3 regions of the Nocardiopsis sp. LDBS1602 genome follow, and region 2 is predicted to be linked to each of the others. Evidence: riboswitches for the same ligand, from Rfam matches in the RefSeq annotation. Region 2 holds a riboswitch; each other region holds the start of a gene.

Region 1 (7,473 bases), on a different contig from region 2:
CGCGGCAGACGCTGGGTCCCGCCCGCACCCGGGATGACGCCCAGCAGGATCTCGGGCTGTCCGAGCCTGGCCTTGGCCCCCACGACCCGGAAGTCGGCGCACAGCGCCAGCTCGCATCCACCGCCCAGCGCGTACCCGCTGATGGCGGCGACCACCGGCTTGGGGATCCGGGCCACCGCGGTCAGAGCGTTCTGTAGGGCGCGCGAGTACTCCAGCATCTTCGCGTGGGTGAGCTCGGCCATCTCCTTGATGTCGGCCCCGGCCACGAAGGCCCGCTCACCGCCGTAGAGCACGACGGCGCGCACGGAGTCGTCCGACGACACCCGCGCGGCCGCCTCGGCGATCTCCTCGGTGACCCGACCGTTCAACGCGTTCAGCGCCTTGGGTCGATCGATCCGGATGACGGCCACCGCGGGGTTGTCCGGGTCGACCTCCACGCGAACGAACTCGCCCACGTTCTCCACCTCTTCACTTCGGCGTCAGTGTCGGTTGCCACCTAACCACTCGGGTCAGGAGAAGAGCAGCACCAGGGTGCCCAAGCGCGCGGAGAGGGCGTACGCGCCGATCAGGAGCGCCCCGGTCCCCACCAGCAGAAGGGTGTCCGCCCTCCTCCAGTGACTGATCCGGGCGTGGGTGCGCGGCCCCGTGCCGAAGGCCCGCGCGTCCATCGCGGTGGCCAACAGCGTCCCTGTCCTGATCGAGCGGACCAGCAAAGCGAAGAGTCGACCGAAGAACAGCCGCACCACGTTGAACGGGTTGTACCCGGCCTCCAGACCGCGCGCCCGGCGGGCCAGGGTGATGGTCCGCCACTGGTCGGCCAGGAGCGGGATCAGGCGCAGCGCGGCGAGGACGCCCATGGCGGGGCGCTCGGGCACCTTGAGCCGTTGCACGAGCCCGTCCGACATCTCCGTGGGGTCGCTGGTGATCGCGGCCAACAGTCCGGGCAGCGCGATGGCCAGCAGGCGCACCGCGGCGCCGACGGCCCCTTCCAGCCCCTGTTCGCCGTACAGGTAGTTGACCGTCCCGCTGCTGAGGCCCATCAGCAGAAAGGGCCCGCCCAGGAGCATCAGAGTCCTACGGTCCACACCGCTGAAGGGGACCGTCAGCAGGACCACGAACAGGACCAGGCCTCCGGTGACGGCGTCCACGGCGGGGATCAGGCCGATGGCGATCGCCAGGGCCGCCAGCAGTTTCGCGGCCGGGTTGAGCCCGGTCATCCAGTAGCGGGCCCCGCCCTCGGCGGGAACATCGAGGGTGAGGGTGTCCCCTCCCATCGTCTCCGCGGTACGGGTGCCGGATCGGGCGGTGCTCACACGTCCTCCTTCGACGAGACGGTGGCTCGACCGTCGGCGACCCCGATACGGGAGTCCACCAGATGTTCCAGGAGCAGCCGGTCGTGGGTGGCCATGACGATGGCCCGCCCCTCCGACCTCAGGGAGCCCAGCAGCTCCACCAGCTCCGTCCAGGTACGGGTGTCCTGCCCGAAGGTGGGCTCGTCCAGGACGAGGACGTCGGGGGCGTGCGAGGGCCCGGAACTGAGCGCGGTGGCCACCGAGAGCCGCCGTTTCTCTCCTCCGGAGAGCGTGTACGGGTGGACGTCGGCCAGCCGGGTCAGGCGCAGTCTCTCCATGAGTTCGCCCACCCAGGCCTCGATCTCGACCTCGCCCATCCCCGCGCGCGAGGGCGCGAAACGCAGCTCGTCCAGCACGGTGGAGGTGACGAACTGGTCCTCCGCGTGTTGGAAGACCGTTCCCACGTGTCGGGCCAGACGTCGGGCCGGCCACTTCACCAGGGGGCGTCGGTCGGCCTCGGCCAATGGCCCGCGAGGCTCGACGCTCCCCCGGTAGGGACCGGAGAGCCCGGCCAGCAGGGTGAGGAGGGTCGACTTTCCCGCTCCGTTGGGTCCGGTCAGGGCGGTCGCCGTCCCGGCCTCGGGGGCGACGCGCACCCCCTCCAGGACCGTGCGGCGAGGGCCGACGCGGACCCCCACCTGGAAGGGGGTCCGCGCCGTCACGTCCACGGCCTCGATCAACGGTGCCCCTCCCGGGGCCGCCGTGAGCGAGGGGGCGGGTTCGTTCCCGGGGATCCACACGCCCTGGGCGGCCAGGGAACGCCCGTGTTCGGCGAAGATCTCGGCGGGGGCGCCGTCTGCGATCACCCCGCCGCCCGGTTCCACCACCACGACCCGGTCGACCAGGTCCACGACCTCGGCGACCCGGTGTTCGACCAGGACGAGGGTGGCCTCGGTCTCGGCCAGTAGACGGGCGAGCAGGGACCGGACCAGCTCGGCCCCGGCCGGGTCGAGGTTGGCGGTGGGCTCGTCCAGCAGCAGCAGGCGAGGGCGCATGGCCAGCGCTCCGGCGATCACCAGTCGCTGCTTCTCTCCGCCGGACAGGGCACCGGTGGAATGCCGCAGACCGTAGGGGAAGCCCACGTCCGCCAGGGCCCCCTCCACCCGGGGCCGGATCGCCTCTCGTTCGATACCGAGGTTCTCCAGACCGAACGCGACGTCGTCTCCGGCCCGGGCCATCACGAGCTGGGTCTCGGGGTCCTGGGCGACCAGGCCGACCCGACCCCTACCGCGGGCGGCGGGCTCTCCGTCCACACGGAGCAGGCCCTCCTCCTCGCCGCTGATGGCGCTGTCGGGGCCGGTGAGCCCGGCCAGGGAGTGGAGCAGGGTGCTCTTGCCCGCGCCGGAGGCGCCCAGCAGCAGGATCCGCTCCCCGGGTTCGACGACCAGGTCCACGCCGCGCAGGGCGTGGGTGTCGCGGCCCGCGTGCCGCCATCCCCAACCGGAGAGCTCCACACGCGCGCCGCCCACGTTCCTCGCTCCCATGGGTCAGCCCTTGGCCGAGGGGAAGGGGGCCAGGGCGCCGGCGCGCGCCAGGGCGGTGGTGAGGAGCCTGGCTCCCACACCCGCGATGAGGGCCGCGCTGATCACCACGATCACCCCATAGGTGATCTGGTAGTGGAGCGGCCAGGTGACGTTGTAGGCGATGTTGTCCCGGATGGCCGGGGACAGGCCCGCGAACGCCGCGGCGAGCACGGCCACGCCCATGTTCCAACGCCGGTAGGCGAACGCCAGGAAGACCAGTTCGGGCAGCAGCCCCTGGAGGGTGCCGTCGAGGATGACCGCGAGCCCCCACTGGGTTCCCAGGACCGCGGAGACCGAGGCCGCCGCGATCGAGGTGAGCACGGCGGCGCCGGGCTTGCGGACGATCAGACCACCGAGCACGCCGGAGATCAGCCACATGCCGTAGACGACGGCCTGACCGGGCGGGAAGAACACGAACAGCGGCGTCGTGATCGACCAGACGATGTTCCACAGCCAGAAGACGACACCGACCGCCACACCGATCACGGCGGCGACGACGATGTCGACGGTGCGCCAGCTCTTGAGACCGGCCCGTACCTCTTGGAGGAATCCGGCACGCGCGACCTCGCGGCCATCGGTCGTGCCGGTCCTGTCTTCGGTACTCATTACCCGAGGGTTCCCTTCGTCGGAGCGACGGAGGGGAATGCGGCCAAGAGCGCCATCACGCGTTCTCACGCGCACGATGGCGGGTTCTCACGACTTCCTTCGCCGGCATGATCCGGATCAGGTGTCTAAGGGTCTGCGGCCCGGTGCCGCACTCTCAGCGCTTCCGCGCTCCCCTGTCGGTTCGGCTCCATTATGCGCCATGAGGCAAATATCGGAGCTCTTGACCCTCCATACCCCTTTCACCACGACATATAGGCCTCTGCCCACCTCGGGACCATGGACCGCGCGCGAGCGGGTCCGGTGGTCAGGTGCCGGCCCCCTCCCCGGTGTCGGAGCCCTCGGTACCGCCGGAACCTTCGGTGCCTTCGGTGCTGTCCGTGCCGCCGGTGCCTTCGGTGCCGCCCGTGCCTCCGGTACCGTCCGAGCCCTCGGTACCGCCCGTGCCGCCGGTGCCGTCCGAACCTTCGGCGCCGCCGGTACCTTCGGAGTCCGCGGAACCCTCCGTGCTCTCCGTGCTCTCCGTACCTTCGGAGTCCGCGGAGCCGGCGGCGTCCTCGGGGCCGTCCGCTCCGCCCCCGTCATCGGAGTCGTCGTCCTTCTCCCGTCCGGGCGGCTCCGCCGTCGGGTCCCCGAAGGAACCGGGAGAACCGGCGAAACTCTCGGAGGGCAGCCCCTCCGTCGCCCCGCGCATGGACTCCTGCCAGATCGGTCCGGGCAGGGTCCCTCCGTAGACGACGCCGAAGTACTGTCCGCCGATGGTCACCCCGCGCAGCGGGTTCTGCTCACCACCGCGCACGTCGCCGACGACGACCGCGGAGGCCAGGTTCGGGGTGTGCCCGGCGAACCAGGCGTAGGCGGATCCGTCGGTGGTACCGGTCTTGCCCGCCGCGGGCCGCCCGATGTCCAGGCCCTTGGCCGTACCTCCGTCGAAGGTCTGTTGGAGCAGGTGGTTGACCCCGTCGGCGGCCTGTTGCTTCACCACCCGCTCACAGTCGGAGTCGGCGGTGACCCGCTCCTCCGTGCCGTCCTCGGTCAGAGAGCGCACCGGCCGCGGCTCACAACGGATGCCGCGGGCCGCGAAGGTCGCGTAGGAGTTGGCGACGGTCAGCGGGGACACCTCCTGATCCCCGAGGGTGAAGGAGCTCCACACTCCGAGATCCTCACCATCGGCGCGGTGCACGCCGGCCTTCACCGCCATCTCGGAGGTCTCACACAGACCGACCTTCTCCTGCAACTGGGCGAAGTAGGTGTTCACCGAGCCCTTGGTCGCGCTGATCATGTTGTGTTCGCCGTCGTCGCTCTCGCCGGCGTTGCTCACGCTCCACGACGACATCCGGTCGCCGCCGCAGTTGGTCATCCCACCGACGGACATGCTCTTGGGCGAGTTGAACCTGGTCCCGTACCCCATCCCCTGTTCCAGGGCCGCCGCCAGGGTGAAGGTCTTGAAGGTCGATCCCGCCTGATAGCCGCCGGAGCCGCCCTCGTCCCGATCCACGGCGAGGTTGATCGAGGTGGTTCCGGAGGTGTCGTCGTCGAACCCGTAGCGCAGGTTCTGGACCAGGCCCCGGATCCGACCGGTTCCGGGTTCGACCAGCGCTTGGGCGGCGAACTTGGTGGAGTCCTCATGCGGGACCCGCTTGTCCACGGCGTCCTGGGCCGCGTCCTGGGCCGCGCGATCCATCGTGGTGCGCACGGTGAGACCGCCCTGGGCGATGCGCTGCTCCCGCTCGGCGGCGGTCTTCCCCAGCATCTCCGAGTCGGCCAGCCAGCGCATGACGTAGTCGCAGAAGAACGGGTAGTCGCTCTCCATGCAACTGCCGCCCCTGGGGGTGTGATCGATGCCCAGGTCCTCGGCCTTGTGGGCGGCGGCCTCCTCCGCTTCCAGGTGACCGGTGTCGACCATGCGGTCCAGGACCAGGTCGCGACGTTCCTTCGCCCCCTCGGGGTTGTTGAGGGGGTCGTAGAACGAGGGCCCCCGGACCAGGCCGACCAGCATCGCCGCCTGACCGGCGTCCAGATTCTCCGCCGAGGTCGAGAAGTAGCGTTGGGCCGCGACCTCGATGCCGTGCGCGCCGGCCCCGAAGTAGGCCAGGTTGAGGTAGCCCTCCAGGATCTCGTCCTTGGTGTACCGGTCCTCGATGTCGATGGCGTAGCGCAGCTCGGTCAGTTTGCGGCCGAGTGTCCGTTCGCTGGCGCCGTCGACGTCCCCCTCCGAATCGGCGGTCTCGATGAGGAGGTTCTTGACGTACTGCTGGGTGATGGTGGAGCCGCCCTGCATGTCTCCCTGGGCCGTACGCAGCGCGGCCCGCAGGACGCCCTTCATGTCGAGCCCGTTGTGCTCATAGAAACGGTCGTCCTCGACCGCCATGAGGGCCGAGGGGACCCAGGGGCTGATCGCGTCGAGGGAGACCACGTTCCGTTCGCGTTCGGAGACCTCGGCGAAGGGCTCCCCGGCGTCGTCGGTGAGCAGGACGCCCGACGACAGGTTCGGGACCTCCAGGTGCCCGGGGAGGGCCATGAAGCCCGCGGCGGTGTCCCTGGCCACCAGGCCCGCGCTTCCCGCCCAGGGCAGCACGAGGACGGCACAGAGCAGACCCGCGACGGCGCCCAGACCCGACAGTCGCAGATACGCGTCGCGTCGTCCCCGATTCGCGTCCTTCTCGAACTCCGCGATCCTCTCCTGGAACAGGGCGCGGGCCCGCTCGACCCTCTCCTGGAACAGAGCGCGGGCCCGCTCGATGAACCCACCGCCCCCGTCGACCTCCGTCACGTCGCCCCCTAGAGCCGTGTGCCGCCCCTCCGCCTCGCGACGGTGGGCATCGCGTCGACCACCCTCGCAGGAAGGGCCTCAAGGGAACTCCGTTAAATCGGGTGTGTCACTGAAAAGCTTCCTCAATACCTTGCAAACCACACAGAGCAACAGAAGATTACACAGAGTAGACACATCGGACATGATCGAGTGTCCGGAATAGACCCTCGACCACGCGGGGCGCATTAGACGAGCCCTACCCAGTTCACTCCCACCGGCAACCAGTGGGACAGATCTTCGGACTTTTCGTGATGGAGAATCGAAAAGCAACCGGGGAGAACACAGAATCCACTGCGAATTTATGCCTGCTTCGTCGTTTTTCGAGCGATGAAAACCGACAAATACCCGACCTCGACCACGGGCAAGAGTGTGATGAGGATCACATGTGCGACTCGGCCTCGACACTCCGTCAAAGCCAGGGCCAGGGCGGACGATGGACATCGGAGACCACCGAAGCCGCAATCCGGACAGTTTCCATTCGGTTCTTCGTCGACTCCATCCTGCCTTTGATCGGAACCCGGTCATTCTTCGCGCGTGCGTCGTCACGCGCCTCCTCATGACGCCCTGACAACGATGATTACGGTGTAGCCAGTGATCGGACGCCTGCCCATAATCGACATATCTCCGGACAACGACCTCGGGCCGGTGAAGGCCGTTCCGGGAGAACGCTTCACCGTCGGCGCGACCGTGATCCGCGAAGGGCACGATTCCCTCGCCGCGGGCGTCGTCCTCCATTCCCCCCGTGGTCGCCGCGAGGCTCTCGTCCCCATGCGCGAGAAGGCCCCCGGGACCGACCGGTACGAGGCCGAGATCAGCCTGCCCTCCGAGGGCGACTGGTCCTTCTCCATCGAATCCTGGACCGACCCCTTCGCCACATGGCTGCACGTCGCCCGCGTGAAACTTCCCCTCGGCGTCGACACCGACCTCGTCCTCGAGGAGGGCGCCCGCCTGCTCGCGCGCGCCGCCCGTCGCACCCCGCGAGACCCCGCCCTCTCCGAGGCGGCCACGCTCCTGCGCGACACCTCGACCGATCCGATGGAACGCTTCACGACGGCCGTCACCGACGAGGTCGTCACCGCCATGGACCGCAAACCCCTGCGGGAACTCGTCACCAGGTCCAGGCGGACCAAGGTCGTCGTCCACCGCGAACGGGCCCTGTTCGGTTCCTGGTACGAGTTCTTCC
Region 2 (7,473 bases):
GCCGAGGCCAGACGGTCGGAGAGGGAGCCCTGCTCACGCTCCGCGCCCTGCTCCTCCTGGACCAGACCGAGGGCGAAGTAGATCAGCGTCCAGGCGGTCCAACCCGCGGCCCGCTCGTCGAGACCGCCCTCCAGCAGGGCACCGACGAGCCGGTCGGCGTAGCGCAGGGTGGCCGGTTCGGCGGTGAACGTTCCGGCCACGACCCGTCCGCCGTCGCGATGGGCGAGCATGGCCCTCCGATAGCGGCGGAGCAGTGCGCGCACCGCCTCCTCACCGGGGGAGGGCAGGTCGTCGAGCCGGATCTCGGCGAGGATCGCGTCCGCCATGAGGTCGCGCAACCCGGCCTTGGTCTTGACGTGCCACGAGACGGTGTTCATCCGTACCCCGAGCCGGTCGGCGACGGCGCGAAGGCTGACCGCCTCCAGCCCCTTCTCGTCCAACAACTCCAACGCTGCCCGGACGATCTCGGCCCGACGATCCCTCACCATGACCCGAAAGCCTACGTCATCCGCCGGCTTCGGCCCTGGTCGCGCCGATCCCCACCGCTCTCAGGGCCGCCGGAACACCGGAGGCGTCGCCCGCCCAGGCCACGTGTCCGTCCGGACGTACGAGCGCCGCGTCGACGTCCGTCCACTCTCGACGGCCCTCGGTCGAGGAGACCCGGTGGGCCGGCAGGTCCGGGTCTTCGAGACCGCCCGTGAGGTCGAGCAGGACGAACCCGCCGGAGCGCATGGCCGTGAACAGCCCGCCGGAGTCCGCGAGCGGGAGATCCGGGGCCCTCGTCCCCACGAGCGGGTGCGCGTCCGGCGGGGCCGGGTAGCGGACCTTCAGTCCGGAGAGGCGTCGGGCGAGGTCGTCGGCGAGGGCGGGGACCTCCGAGATCAGCTCGCTCATCAACTCCCGAAGTCTCCGCCCGTCCGGGGAGAAGTCCGTGAGCAGAGCGGTCTGGGCCTGCGTGGCGCGCAGCAGATCGACGCCCACGGGGTGGCGTTCGTCGTGGTAGCCGTCCAGTAGGTCCTCGGGGGCCGTCCCCAGGGCGGTCGAGGCGAGTCGCCAGCCCAGGTTCGCCGCGTCCTGGATCCCCACGTTCATCCCGACACCGCCGGCGGGCATGTGCCGGTGGGCGGCGTCCCCGGCGAGCAGGACCCGGCCCGAGCGATAGCGCTCGGCGATCCGTGCGGCGTTCCCGTACCGGGAGAGCCAGACCGGTGAGTGCGCGCCCCAGTCCCGTCCGGTGACCGCGGTGATCTTGCGCCGTACCTCCTCCAAGGTCGGTTCGCCCGGTCGGTCCTCGCGCACGTCCTCGCGCGCGATGCCCACGAATCTGTAGAGGTCCTCCGACAGGGGCACCCCGAGGACCTGTCCCTCGTCGTTCCAGGCGTCGACGATCGGAGGGTCGGGCCGTTCCGCGACGCGGACGTCGGCCAACCATCCGAGGCAGGTCGAGGAGGTTCCCGGGAAGTCGATGCCCGCCGCCGTGCGCACGATGCCGCGGGTGCCGTCGCACCCGACGACCCACGGCGCGTCGATCCTCTCCCCGTCCTCGGTCAGAACGCGCACCTGGTCCTCGCCGAACTCCAGACCGGACACCGTGACCCCGCGGCGGACGTCGGCGCCCCTCCCTCGGGCGTGCTCCTCCAGGATCCGCTCGGTGCGCTCCTGGGGGATCGCCACGGTGAACGGATGGGGCGAGTCGAGCCCGCGGAAGTCGAGTCGGCTGTCGAGTACGGCGAAGTGCCCGTTCGGTATCCGGGTGCCCTCCGCCAGCAAGGGGTCGAGCACCCCTCGGGAGTCGAACAGTTCGAGTGTGCGCGCGTGGACGGTCAGTGCCCGGGAGTTCGCGTTCCGTTCCGTGCGCCGCTCCAGGACCGTCACCTCGACCCCGCCGTACCTCAGTTCCGCGGCCAGCCACAGGCCCACCGGACCCGCCCCGACGATCACGACCCTCTGATCCATGTTCCGCCCCTTATTGGTTGCTGAACAAGAGATAGTAGGTCACTGATCAAGAAAGGTCGATGGGGGCGCGGCGCCTCGTCGGTCGAGGTGAGCGGTCGAACCGGGTAGACCTGGGAACATGGCGGAAATCGACGATCACATCCGTGTCCGAGGGGCGCGCATCCACAACCTGAGGAACGTGGACGTGTCGCTGCCCCGCGACGCGATGGTGGCCTTCACCGGGGTGTCCGGATCGGGCAAGTCCTCGCTGGCCTTCGGGACCCTCTACGCCGAGGCCCAGCACCGGTACCTGGAGTCCATGGCGCCCTACGCCCGGCGGCTCCTGCGCCAACTCCCGGACCCGGAGGTGGGGTCGATCACCGGTCTGCCGCCTGCGGTGGCGCTGGCCCAGCCCAGGACGAGCCCCTCGGGCCGGTCCACGGTGGGCACGCTCACCATGATCTCCAACTCGTTGCGGATGCTCCTGTCCCGATCCGGAGAGCGCCCACCGGGAGACGAACACCTCGACTCGGACGCCTTCTCCCCCAACACGGCCGTCGGGGCCTGCCCGGTCTGCCACGGCGAGGGCGTCGAACACGAGGTCACCGAGGCCTCCCTGGTCCCGGACCCCTCCCTGAGCATCGCCGACGGGGCGATCGCCTCCTGGCCCGGGGCCTGGCAGGGCAAGAACCTGCGCGACATCCTCGACACCCTCGGATACGACATCCACCGACCCTGGCGGGAACTGCCCGAACGGGAGCGGGAGTGGATCCTGTTCACCGACGAGGAACCCGTGGTGACGGTCCATCCGGTCCGCGAGGCCGGTCGGATCCACCGCCCCTACCAGGGGCGGTACACCAGCGCCCGTCGACTGGTGCTCAAGGCCTACGGCACCTCGGCGAGCGAGGCCCGGCGACGCAAGGCCGCCGAGTTCATGGAGAACCGCACCTGTCGCGAGTGCGGAGGGCTCCGGTTGCGGCGGGAGGCCCTGAGGGTCACCTTCGCGGGATACAACGTCGCCGAACTGGCCCGTCTGTCCTTGACCGACCTGGTCGATCTGCTACGTCCTCACAACGACGACGAGGAAGGGGCCACCGGGGTCCTGACCCGGGACATCACCGGCCGGGCCGAGATCTTGATGGAGCTGGGACTGGGCTATCTGAGCGTGGCCCAGCCCGCCCCCACCCTCTCCCACGGGGAACTACAGCGCATTCGTCTGGCCACCCAGTTGCGCACCGGACTGTTCGGTGTGGTCTACGTCCTCGACGAGCCCTCGGCGGGGCTGCACCCGGCCGACCGCGAGGCGCTCTCCGACATCCTGCGACGGCTGCGCGACGGCGGCAACACCGTCTGCCTGGTGGAGCACAACCTCGACATCGTGCGCGGGGCGGACTGGGTGGTCGACGTCGGCCCCGGGGCCGGTGAGAACGGTGGCCGTGTCCTCTACAGCGGCCCGGTGGAGGGTCTGCGCGACGAGCCGGAGTCGGTGACGCGGCGCTACCTGTTCGAGAACGTCGTTCCCGAGCGTCCTCGACACGAGGCCCGGGGCGTGCTGGAACTACGCGGCGCCGACCGCAACAACCTGCGCGACGTCGACCTCGATCTCCCCTTGGGGGTGTTCACCGCCGTCACCGGGGTGTCCGGGGCGGGCAAGTCCAGCCTGCTGGCGGCGGTGGAGGAACGCGCGTCGGAACGCGGGCGCGTGGTGTGGGTCGACCAGCAGCCCATCGGTCGCACCCCTCGCTCCAACCTGGCCACCTACACGGGTCTGTTCGACACCGTGCGCAGACTCTTCGCCGCCACCGACGAGGCGAAGGAGTACGGCTACGGCGCGGGTCGCTTCTCCTTCAACGTCACGGGCGGACGCTGTCCCACCTGTGAGGGCGAGGGTTTCGTCTCGGTGGAGCTGCTGTTCCTGCCCACCACCTACGCCCCCTGCCCCACCTGTGGCGGCTCCAGGTACAACCCCGACACCCTGCGGGTCCTCTACCGGGGGCGCACCATCGCCGACGTCCTGGCGATGTCGGTCGAGGAGGCGTTGGAGTTCTTCGACGAGGTGCCGGCGGTGCGGCGCTCCCTGGAGACCCTGCGCGCGGTCGGTCTGGGATATCTGCGTCTGGGGCAGTCCGCGACCGAGCTCTCGGGCGGGGAGGCCCAGCGGATCAAGCTCGCGGGCGAACTCCAGCGGCGTCGGGTGGCCGACACGGTCTATCTATTGGACGAACCCACGACGGGGCTGCACCCGTACGACACCGACGTGCTGATGGACCGGCTCCGGGACCTCGTGGAGTCCGGGGCCACGGTGGTCGCGGCCGAGCACGACATGCGGGTGGTGGCCGGCGCCGACCACGTCGTCGACCTGGGGCCGGGCGGGGGCTCCGCGGGCGGTCGGATCGTGGCGGAGGGGACGCCGGAGCGGATCGCGGCCACCTCGGAGAGCCGCACCGGCCGCTACCTGAGGCACCTGCTCTGAGCAGACCACCGCGACGGCACCGCCGGGTCCGCCCACCGTGATCGAGGTGGGTGGACCCGGCCGGCGAGGGTCACCGATGCGAGGGGGCGGCCGGGCGCTCCAACCCCAGATGCCCGCGCAGGGTCTCCGACGCGTACTCGCGGCGGAACAGCCCCCGCTCCTGGAGGACGGGGATCACGTGGTCCACGAAGTCCTCGATCCCTCCCGGCAGGGACGGCGGCATGAGGTTGAAGCCGTCCGCGCCCTCCTCACGCAGCCATACGCCGATCCGGTCGGCGATCTGCTCGGGGGTGCCGGTCATGGTGCAGTGCCCGCCGCCGGCGGCCAGACGTCCGAGCAGCCCGCGCACCGTGGGCCTCTCGGACTCGATGATCCGCAGGATGGTGGCGTAGCGGCCCTTGGGTCCGGTGAACGCCTCCAACGGGGGGAGTTCGGGGACGGGCGCGTCCAGCTCCCAGTCCGAGCAGTCCTGCTCCACGAACAGGCCCAACTGTCGCAACGACTCCTCCACCGGAAGGAGCAGGTCCAGTTCGTTCCGCTTGGCCTCGGCCTCCGCCTCGGTGGAGCCCACGTAGGTGACCAGCCCCGGCATGATCGCCACCGAACGGGGGTCGCGGCCCGCCCGCCGGATCCTCGCCTTGACGTCCCGGTAGTAGTCCTGGGCGCTGGGGAGGTCGTAGGCCACCGAGTAGATCGCCTCGGCGCGACGGGAGGCCAGCGCGCGGCCCTGCTCGGAGGCGCCCGCCTGGAAGAGCACCGGGTGACCCTGGGGCGGGCGCGGTACGTTCAACGGGCCGTCGACCTGGAAGTGCTCCCCCTGGTGGTCGATGGGGCGGACCAGCTCGGGATCGGCGAAGACGCCGTCGCGGTCATGGCGCAGGGCGTCCTCGCCCCAGGAGTCCCACAGCCGCAGCACCACGTCCACGAACTCCTCGGCGCGGGCGTAGCGCTCCCCGTGCTCCGGCATCCTCTCGTAGCCGTGGTTGCGCGCTTCGGTGTCGAACATGGAGGTGACCACGTTCCACCCGATCCGACCGCCGGAGATGTGGTCGAGCGAGGCCAGCATGCGGGCGGCGTGGAAGGGGGTGTAGAAGGTGCTGGAGACGGTGCTGACCAGCCCGATCCGTTCCGTGGCCCGGCTCATCGCGGCCAGTGCGGTCAGGGGCTCGAGGAACCACCACGGCCCTTCGGCCACCTCGCCGGCGGCGTGGCCGTCGGCGAAGAAGACCGCGTCCAGGAGGCCCCGCTCGGCGGTGCGGGCCAGCTCCTCGTAGTAGCGGATGTCCCCGATCCGCTCGGCGGGGGAATCGGGGTGACGCCAGGCCGCCTTGTGGTGGCCGGAGCCGAAGATGAACAGGTTGATGTGCGCCTGACGTTCGATCTCGGACATCAGTCCATCACCAGCCCGCCGTCGACGACCAGGTTCTGTCCGGTGACCGACCGGGCCCAGGGGGAGGCGAAGAACAGGGCGGTGTCGGCGAACTCGGCCGGGGTGGTGACCCGGCGCAGCGGGGTGCCTGAGGCGATCAGGTCGAACACCTCCTCGGGGGTGGCCGAGCTGGCGTCGGTGGTGCGCAGCAGACCGCCCGAGATCATGTTGACGGTGATGCCGTCGGGGCCCAGGTCGTGGGCGAGGGTGCGGGTCAGGGAGAGCAGGGCCGCCTTGGCCGCGGTGTAGTCGTGGTAGGGCACGACCGGGTGCTGGAACAGGTTGGTGCCCACGTTGACGATCCGCCCTCCCCCGGCCCGGCGCATTCCGGGGAGGGCCGCCTGCACGGTGTTCAAGGCGCCCTGGACGGTCCCGCTGAACTGCCGGTCGAGGTCCTGCCACGTCAAGGTGTCGGCGTGCGGTCGAGCGTCGCCGTTGAAGGAGAAGTCGACGAGGGCGTTGTTGACGACGGTGGTGACGGGGGCGCCGAAGCGGCTCTCGGCCTCCTCCACCATCGCGGTGACCTGGTCGCGGTCACGCACATCGGCCCGGACCGCCAGGGCGGTGTCGGGGTGGGTCTCGGCCAGTTCGCGGGCGGCCTCGGCGCTGCTCCGGTGGTTGATCACCACACGAGCCCCTTCGCGCAGGAAGGCCCGGGCCAGATGGGAGCCCAGCCCGCGGGCTCCACCGGTGACGAGGACGACCTGTCGGTCGAGAGGGATCGCCTGTGCGGCTTCGGGGGAGGACATCGGTTCCCTTTCTGTCTGGCGGAGAAGGGAGCCGTGCACAGAGGAGTCACCGCCGGGGGCGGGTGAGTGGACATCCCTTCGCCGGCGTTACCCGGATCAGGTTCGACGGGTGTGATCTCAGCTCGGAACCCCTGTGCGGTCCGAAGCACCCCGTGTCACTGGTGCTCAAGGTAGTCCACCGTCCTTACGAGGACGTGGGGTGGGGTGCGGTACGGCGTCACGGAGTGCGTCGGAACCCGGACTTTCCGACCGACCGTTCGGTAAGGACATGTGTTCTCAACTGCGAAAGTAAGGCCCCGGTGTAGAAAGTGTCGTGCCTCACATGGCATGGTGTTCTGGGGCTCATGAGCATGTCGTCCGTTTTCCCCTTGTACGCCCCGAATACGCGGACGGCGCCTGCCGTGGCCCATCGACGGATCCGGCCCATGCCGGCAGAGAACTACGGAGCAGCAATGGCGACTTCCGACGCCACGACCCCCGAACCGGGTGCCCCTCTCGACCGAAGAGAGAAGCGCAAGGTCCTCGCCGGGACGATGGTCGGTACCACCATCGAGTGGTACGACTTCTTCATCTACGCCCAGGCCGCGGGCCTCGTACTCGCACCGCTCTTCCTGGAACCCCTGTCCGCCAGCAACCCGGGCGTCGCCCAGGTGCTCTCCTTCGCCACCATCGGCATCTCCTTCCTCTTCCGGCCGCTCGGCGCGATCGTCGCCGGCCACCTCGGCGACCGGTTCGGACGCAAGCGGATCCTGGTGGCGACCCTCGTCATGATGGGCGTGGCGACCTTCGTCATCGGCCTGCTGCCCACCTACGCGCAGATCGGCATGGCCGCCCCGATCCTGCTGATCCTGATGCGCATCATCCAGGGCTTCTCCGCCGGCGGCGAG
Region 3 (7,473 bases), on a different contig from region 2:
CACCATAGGGGTGACCGGGGCCACCGGTGCCCTGGGCGGACGCGTGGCCGCCAGGATCGCCAGGCTCGGGGCCAGGCAGCGTCTCATCGTGCGCGATATCAATCGGGCCCCGGAGTATCCGGGCAGTAGCGCGTCGATGGCCGTCTACGAGGACACCGCCGCCTTCGAACGGGCCTGTCGTGGTGTGGACACCCTGTTCCTGGTCTCGGCGACCGAGTCCGAGAATCGGATGGACACCCACATCAGCGCGGTGGACGGCGCCGTCCGGGCCGGGGTGTCCCGGATCGTGTACCTGTCGTTCCTGGGTGCCGGACCGGCCGCCACCTTCACCTTCGCCCGGACGCACTTCTTCACCGAGGCGCACATCCGCTCGACCGGAGTGCCGTACACGTTCTTGAGACCCTCCCTCTACCTGGATCTGATGCCCTCCTGGGTGGACGACCACGGTGTGGTGCGCGGCCCGGCCGGAGAGGGTCGCGTCGCCTGGGTGTCCCGGGACGACGTGGCGGACGTGGCCGCCACCGTGCTCACCGACCCCGTGGTGATCGCCGCCTCCGAGGAGACCACCTACGACGTGACCGGCCCGGAGGCGCTCTCGGTCGGGGCCACCGTGGAGCGGCTGGGCCGGCTCACCGGACGTTCGATCCGGTACGTGCCCGAGACCTGGGAGGAGGCCTTGGAGTCGCGTCGCGCGAGCGGGGCCCCGGAGTGGGCGGTCGAGGGGTGGGCCTCGTCGTACGCGGCGATCGCCTCCGGTGAGCTGGACGTGGTCTCCCCCACGGTGCCGGATCTGACCGGGCATCCGGCCCAGTCGATCGAGGGCTTCCTGCGTCGCCATCCCAGCGCGTTGTCGCACGTCCACGTCTGATCGCTCCGCCCCGGCCGTCGTGCTCCCGCACGGCGGCCCCGTCGTCTCCGAGGTTCCCCGAGGGAATCCTCCCCTCCCCCTTGACCTCAACATTGGTTTAGGTAGGAGGGTCGTTCTTGTAAGACGAACGACGGACCACGGAGTGTGCGATGCGAGCGGTGAGAGTGGACGGATTCGGCGGCCCGGAGGTCCTCGCCCTTCACGAGGTCCCCGAGCCCGAGCCCGGCCCCGGCGAGGTGGCCGTACGGGTGGAGGCGGCCAACGTCATCTACCTCGACACCCTGATCCGGAGGGGCCTCGCCCGGGAGTTCTTCCCGATCGAGCCTCCGTACGTGCCGGGTTCGAGCGTGGTGGGCCGGGTCGAGGAGGTCGGCCCGGAGGCCGACCCCTCCCTCGTCGGAGCCCTCGTGCTCTCCGAGACGGAGGAGGGCGGATACGCGGAGCGGGTCGTGGTCCGTGAGGACGGCCTGGTACGGGTGCCCGACGGGCTCTCCCCCCACGATGCCCTGGCCCTGCTGGTCGACGGAGCCACGGCGATGCTCCTGGAGCGCTCCGCCCGTTTCCTCCCCGACACCCGGGTACTGGTGCTGGCCGCCGCGGGCGGCGCCGCGAGCCTGGTCGTGCAGCTCGCCCGCCTGGCGGGGGCCCGGGTGATCGGCGCCGCGTCGAGCCCGGAGAAGCGGGAACTGGCCCGAGCCCTGGGAGCGGTCGAGACCGTGGACTACTCGGCCCCCGACTGGCACGACCGGGTCCGCGAGATCACCGGCGGGGCCGGGGTGGACGTGGTCGTCGACGGGGCCGGAGGGGCGCTGGGGGCGTCGGCCTTCTCCCTCGTGGCCGACGGGGGACGTTTCGTCAGCTACGGCACCACCGACGGGGAGATCGTCGAGATCGACGAGGCCGAGGCGTCTCGACGTCGGATCGAGACCGTGGGCCTGTTCGACATCCAACGAGAGGAGACCCTGGGCCGGAACGACCTGGCCAGACTCGCCTTGGAGGAGGCCAGGGAGGGCCGGATCCGACCGCACGTGGGGATGACCCTGCCCTTGGAGCGGGCCGCCGAGGCGCACCGGGCGCTCCAGGAGCGTCGGGTCGTCGGGAAGGTGCTCCTCGTCCCCTGACCCGAACGGTCAGGAACGGTCGGAGCGCGCGGTCAGCCTGGCCCGCAACGCGGCGGCGGCCGCGCGGGGGTCCTCCGCCTCGGTGATCGCGCGCACCACGACCACCCGACGGGCACCGGCGTCCAGTACGCGGTCGACGTTGTCGAGGTCGATGCCGCCGATGGCGAACCAGGGGCGGTCGCCGGCCAGCTCGGCGGACCGCTCGACCAGGGAGAGCCCGGCCGCGGGACGACCCGGCTTGGTCGGGGTGGCCCAGGTCGGCCCGACACAGAAGTAGTCGCTGCCCGCCTCGGCCGCGGAGGCCGCGGCGGCGTCGGCGTCGTTGTTGGAACGGCCGATGATCGGGTCGGCGCCGATGATGTCCCTGGCCATGGGGACGGGAAGGTCCCTCTGCCCCAGGTGCAGGACGTCGGCGCGCACCGAGCGGGCGATGTCGGCCCGGTCGTTGACCGCGAGCAGGGCCCCGTGCCGCTCGCAGGCCTCGCGCATGATCTCCAGGGCCGCGAGCTCCTCACGGGCCTCCAGACCCTTGTCCCGGAGTTGGACGATGTCCACACCTCCGGCCAGGGCGGCGTCGGTGAACTCCGCGAGATCGCCGCGCCCGGTCCGGGCGTCGGTGCACAGGTACAGAAGCGATGCGTCCAGGCGCTCGCGCAGGCTGGTTCCGTGGCTGGTCCTCACACCGTCCACCTTAGGGCCCGGAGATCGGGGACCCGAGGGCACCCCCGTGCGGAGCGCCCCGGGCCCCGGACCCGCCTCAGAAGGCCAGGCTCTGGGCGCGGCGCCGCACCTCGGTGCCCCGGTTCTCGCGCATGGCCTGGATCGGGGTTCCGGGCAGGGTGTCGTCCGGGGTGAACAGCCAGCGCAGGGCCTCCTCCGTGGAGAACCCGGCGTCGGTGAGCAGCACGATGGTGCCGGGCAGCCCCTTGACCAGGTCCTCCCCGTCCAGGAAGGCGGCGGGGATGGAGAGTTCTCCGCCCCGGACCAGACCCATCAGCCGCTTCTCGCGGATGAGCGTCTTGATCCGGTTGGGGCTCACGCCCAGCGGCCGGGCGGCCTCTCGCAGGGTCAGCCAGTCGCCGACCAGTTCGTCGATTTCACGGTCGCTTTGTGTCACCCTCCCAATCTGCCACACACGGCCGGCCACGCGGACCGTCCCGGCCGTGCCGGGTGACCTGGCCGAGGTCCCGACGCGCCCCCTTCGAAGGGCCTGTCCTAGGATGGGGTACCGAACAGACACGTCCCGCGGGAGCCGGGTGGACCCGGCTGAGAGGGAGACTGCCCGTCTCCGACCGCACGAACCTGATCCGGATCATGCCGGCGAAGGGAGTGGAGGAACGCACCGTGCGTACTTTCGAGGAAACCCCCGACACGAGGATTCGTCCTACCAATACCGTGGTCGTGGTGGGCGGTGGCGTCATCGGCCGCGTCACCGCGTGGCGGGCCGCCCAACAGGGCCTGGACGTCACGCTGGTCGAGCCCGATCCGGTGGACGAACCGTCCCACGCGCGTGCCGCCTCGACCGTCGCCGCGGGCATGCTGACCCCCGCCACCGAGGCGGTGTTCGGCGAGGAGGAGCTGATGGCCCTGGGCCTGCGCTCCGCGCGGATGTACGACGACTTCGTCGCCGAGGTGGAGGCCGCGAGCGGCCGATCGGTGGGTCATCGCCGCACCGGCACCCTGCTGGTCGCCTTCGACCGGGACGACCTGTCCGTCCTGCACGATCTGCACGCCCTCCAGGAACGGCTGGGGATCGCCACCGAACGGCTGGGCGGCCGTGAGTGCCGCAGGTTGGAGCCCATGCTGGCGCCTTCCGTGCGCGGCGGTGTCCTGGCTCCCGAGGACCACTCCCTCGACCCCCGGCTCCTCCTCCGGGCCCTGGCCGAGGCCGGGAGGCGCGCGGGGGTGCGCGAGGTCTCCGGGACCGTGGCGGAGGTCTCCTCCCCGGGCCCTGACGGGGCCCGCCTCGGGGTACGTCCGATCGACGGTCCCGTCCTTCCGGCGCACCAGGTCGTCCTGGCCGCGGGCTGCTGGGGCGACCGGATCACGCTGCCCGCGCCGGTGGTGCCGCCGCTGCGCCCGGTCAAGGGACAGTTGCTGCGCGCCCGCGTGCGCGCCGGAGAACCGCCCATCGTGGAGCGCACCGTGCGCGGCCTGGTCCGCGGATTCCCCGTCTACCTGGTGCCACGCGCCGACGGCGAGGTGATCGTGGGCGCCACCCAGGAGGAACTGGGCCACGACACCGCCCTGACCGCGGGGGGACTCTGGCAGGTACTGCGGGACGCCCGAGAGCTGGTCCCCGGGGTGGGCGAACTGGAGATCACCGAGACCTGCGTGGGCCTGCGCCCCGGATCCCCCGACAACGAACCCCTCCTGGGCCCCACGAGGGTCCCGGGACTGCACCTGGCCTCCGGCCACTTCCGCCACGGGGTGCTCCTGGCCCCCGTGACCGGAGAGGTCATGGCCGAGGCGCTCACCACCGGCACGCTGCCCGAGTACGCGCGCCGGTTCGCCGCCGACCGAGCCGTGCCCGGCGGTGACACGCGGGAGAAGCCGACGACGTGGGAGGAACAGTGGAACTGATCATCAACGGCGAGAGCCGCCAGAGCGAGGCCGCCACGGTCGAGACGGTCGTGCGCGACCTGACCTCGGCCGGGGAGGGGCGGATCCCCGGCGGGATCGCGGTCGCCGTCAACGACGAGGTCGTGCGCCGTACCGCCTGGGCCGAGACCGCCCTGTCCCCCGGAGACCGTGTGGACGTCCTGACCGCCGTGCAGGGAGGCTGAACCATGACCGACACCCTCGACGCCCCCACCACGATCGACGATCCCCTCGTCATCGACGGGGTCTCCTTCGGTTCCCGGCTCATCACCGGCACCGGCGGCGCCCCCTCCCTGGAGGTCCTGGAGGAGGCCCTGCTCGCCTCGGGGACCGAGCTCACCACCGTGGCCATGCGCAGGGTCACCCCCGGTACCCGTGGTTCGGTGTGGGACGTCCTGGAGCGCAACGCGATCCGGCCGCTGCCCAACACCGCCGGCTGCTTCACCGCCGTCGAGGCCGTGCGCACCGCCCGGTTGGGCCGTGAGGCCCTGGAGACCGACTGGGTCAAGCTGGAGGTGGTGGCCGACGAGCACACCCTGCTGCCCGACCCGGTGGAGCTGCTGGACGCCGCCGAGACCCTCGTGGACGAGGGGTTCACCGTCCTGCCCTACACCAACGACGACCCGATCCTGGCCCGTCGACTGGAGCAGGTGGGGTGCGCCGCCGTCATGCCGTTGGCCGCGCCGATCGGTTCGGGCCTGGGCATCCGCAACCCGCACAACCTCGAACTGATCGTCGAGCAGGCCCGGGTCCCGGTGATCGTCGACGCGGGCATCGGTACCGCCAGCGACGCGGCCCTGGCGATGGAACTGGGATGCGACGCGGTGTTGTTGGCCACTGCCGTGACCCGCGCTCAGGACCCCGTCCGTATGGCGACCGCGATGCGCGACGCCGTCCGGGCCGGGCGGGGCGCGCGTCTGGCCGGCCGTATCCCGGTCCGCCGTCACGCGTTGGCCTCCAGCCCCGACGTGGTCTGACACCCGTGCGTCGGGCCGGCGTGGATCGTCGGCCCGACGGACGGTTTGCGCTCGTCCCCTACCGTGGTGGGGTACGGCGGCCCTTTGGAGGGCGCCGCTCCCATCAGAACCGCCCAGGCGCGAACTCCCTCGACCGCACACGGAACGACCTTGTGCGACACGGACCGGGGACGCCGCGACCGTGAACCGCGGGGCAGAACCGACGCCGGATTCCGCTATCGTGTCGGTTCGATACCTGGTGTCGGGTACGCGCCACCGGCCGCGATCTCCCGCGCTCCCCGCAGCAAGGACACAACTCCGCCGTGGACATGACGAATTCCGACCCGCTTGTAGGCGCGACACTGGACCGTCGCTACTTCGTCGAGTCAAGGATCGCCGGTGGCGGCATGGCGACGGTGTACGTCGCCCACGACCTGAGACTGGACCGCAGACTGGCCTTGAAGGTCATGCATCCCTCTCTGGCCCAGGACCCCTCCTTCGTCCAGCGCTTCATCAACGAGGCGCACTCGGTCGCCAAGCTCTCCCACCCCAACGTGGTGCAGGTCTTCGATCAGGGCGAGGATCAGGGACACGTGTTCCTGGCCATGGAGTACGTCCCGGGCCGGACCCTGCGCGACCTCCTCAAGGAGCAGGGCAGGCTGGCCCCCCGGCAGGCCCTGAACTTCATGGCCCCGGTCCTGGCCGCGCTGGGCGCCGCCCATCAGGCGGGCATGGTGCACCGCGACGTCAAGCCCGAGAACGTCCTCATCACCGAGGACGGCCGGGTGAAGGTCGCCGACTTCGGTCTGGCCCGCGCCGTCGAGCAGTCCAACCAGGGACTGACCCGGACCGGCACCCTCATGGGCACCGCCGCCTACCTGGCCCCCGAGCAGATCGAGAAGGGCACCGCCGACGCCCGCAGTGACGTCTACGCGGCCGGCATCATGCTCTACGAGCTGCTCACCGGTGGACAGCCGCACACCGGCGAGACCCCCATCGCCATCGCCTACCAGCACGTCACCGAGGACGTCCCCCGTCCCTCCCACTTCCTGCCCGGGCTCCCGCCCGAGGTGGACACCCTGGTCACCAAGGCCACCGAGCGCGATCCCAGGTACCGTCCGAGCAACGCGGGCCAGTACCTGGCCAAGGTGCTGGAGGTCCTGCGCGACCTGCCGGAGAACCCCGCCCCGGCCCAGGGCCGGATGGCGCCGGTCGCCCCCACCGGGCCCTCCGCCGCCACCATGACCGCGCCCCAGTTGATCGCCGGCGGCGCCGGTCCGGGGACCGAGAACGCCACCATGGTCGTCGACATGGGCGCCATGGACGGCTATGGCGACGACGACCGCTACCCCGACGACGGGGAGCGTTCCCGTTTCGGCCGTAAGCCCCTGCTGATCGCCGGTGCCGCGGTCATGGCCCTGATCGTCGGCGTGGTCGGCTGGTGGTTCCTGCTCGGCCGCTTCGAGTCCGTTCCCGACGTGATCGGGTCCACCCCCGAGGCCGCGGGGACCGAGATCCGGTCCAGTGGTCTGATCTACAACCTCTCCGACCGGACCGTCTACAGCGACGACGCCGCCGCCGGCGAGGTGGGCGGTACCGACCCCGAGATCGGTACCCGGCTCTCCCCGGGCGACGAGGTGACGGTGTTCCTCTCCAAGGGGCCGCAGGAGGTGGACATGCCCGAGCTGGTCGGCGCCGACGTCGCCGACGCCGTCAAGGAGTTGGAGGACCTCGGGTTCGAGTCCGACAAGATCGCCCAGGAAGAGGTCGACGCCACCGACAAGGACCCCGGTGAGGTCATCTCCACCTCGCCCGAGGCCGGCTCCACCGCCGACCGTGAGGAGACGGTGACGCTCACCGTCAGCCGGGGCATCCCCGTGCCGAGCCTGGCCGGGGAGAAGCTGGAGGACGCCGAGGCCCAGCTGGA

What was found. Region 2 has a riboswitch for thiamine pyrophosphate ahead of U9J66_RS12210 (3-oxoacyl-ACP reductase). Riboswitches for the same ligand answer to the same signal wherever they lie in the genome.
Region 1: another riboswitch for thiamine pyrophosphate. It lies ahead of U9J66_RS21160 (ECF transporter S component); the one in region 2 lies ahead of U9J66_RS12210 (3-oxoacyl-ACP reductase).
Region 3: another riboswitch for thiamine pyrophosphate. It lies ahead of thiO (glycine oxidase ThiO); the one in region 2 lies ahead of U9J66_RS12210 (3-oxoacyl-ACP reductase).

What each region holds. Positions count from the first base shown of each region.
Region 1 covers NZ_JAYLVW010000008.1:136,569-144,041, forward strand. Annotated here, with positions in the region: gene U9J66_RS21145 (enoyl-CoA hydratase/isomerase family protein) at 1-464, opposite strand, end outside; gene U9J66_RS21150 (energy-coupling factor transporter transmembrane component T family protein) at 510-1,274, opposite strand; gene U9J66_RS21155 (ABC transporter ATP-binding protein) at 1,310-2,836, opposite strand; gene U9J66_RS21160 (ECF transporter S component) at 2,840-3,481, opposite strand; TPP riboswitch at 3,559-3,666, opposite strand; gene U9J66_RS21165 (transglycosylase domain-containing protein) at 3,786-6,251, opposite strand; gene U9J66_RS21170 (alpha-1,4-glucan--maltose-1-phosphate maltosyltransferase) at 6,882-7,473, shown strand, end outside.
Region 2 covers NZ_JAYLVW010000003.1:27,102-34,574, reverse strand. Annotated here, with positions in the region: gene U9J66_RS12230 (TetR/AcrR family transcriptional regulator C-terminal domain-containing protein) at 1-488, opposite strand, end outside; gene U9J66_RS12225 (FAD-dependent monooxygenase) at 505-1,956, opposite strand; gene U9J66_RS12220 (ATP-binding cassette domain-containing protein) at 2,075-4,408, shown strand; gene U9J66_RS12215 (LLM class flavin-dependent oxidoreductase) at 4,479-5,798, opposite strand; gene U9J66_RS12210 (3-oxoacyl-ACP reductase) at 5,798-6,586, opposite strand; TPP riboswitch at 6,643-6,749, opposite strand; gene U9J66_RS12205 (MFS transporter) at 7,039-7,473, shown strand, end outside.
Region 3 covers NZ_JAYLVW010000012.1:38,176-45,648, forward strand. Annotated here, with positions in the region: gene U9J66_RS24130 (SDR family oxidoreductase) at 1-868, shown strand, start outside; gene U9J66_RS24135 (zinc-binding dehydrogenase) at 1,018-1,989, shown strand; gene thiE (thiamine phosphate synthase) at 1,999-2,670, opposite strand; gene U9J66_RS24145 (Rv2175c family DNA-binding protein) at 2,747-3,106, opposite strand; TPP riboswitch at 3,225-3,335, shown strand; gene thiO (glycine oxidase ThiO) at 3,304-4,572, shown strand; gene thiS (sulfur carrier protein ThiS) at 4,563-4,775, shown strand; gene U9J66_RS24160 (thiazole synthase) at 4,779-5,567, shown strand; gene pknB (Stk1 family PASTA domain-containing Ser/Thr kinase) at 5,870-7,473, shown strand, end outside.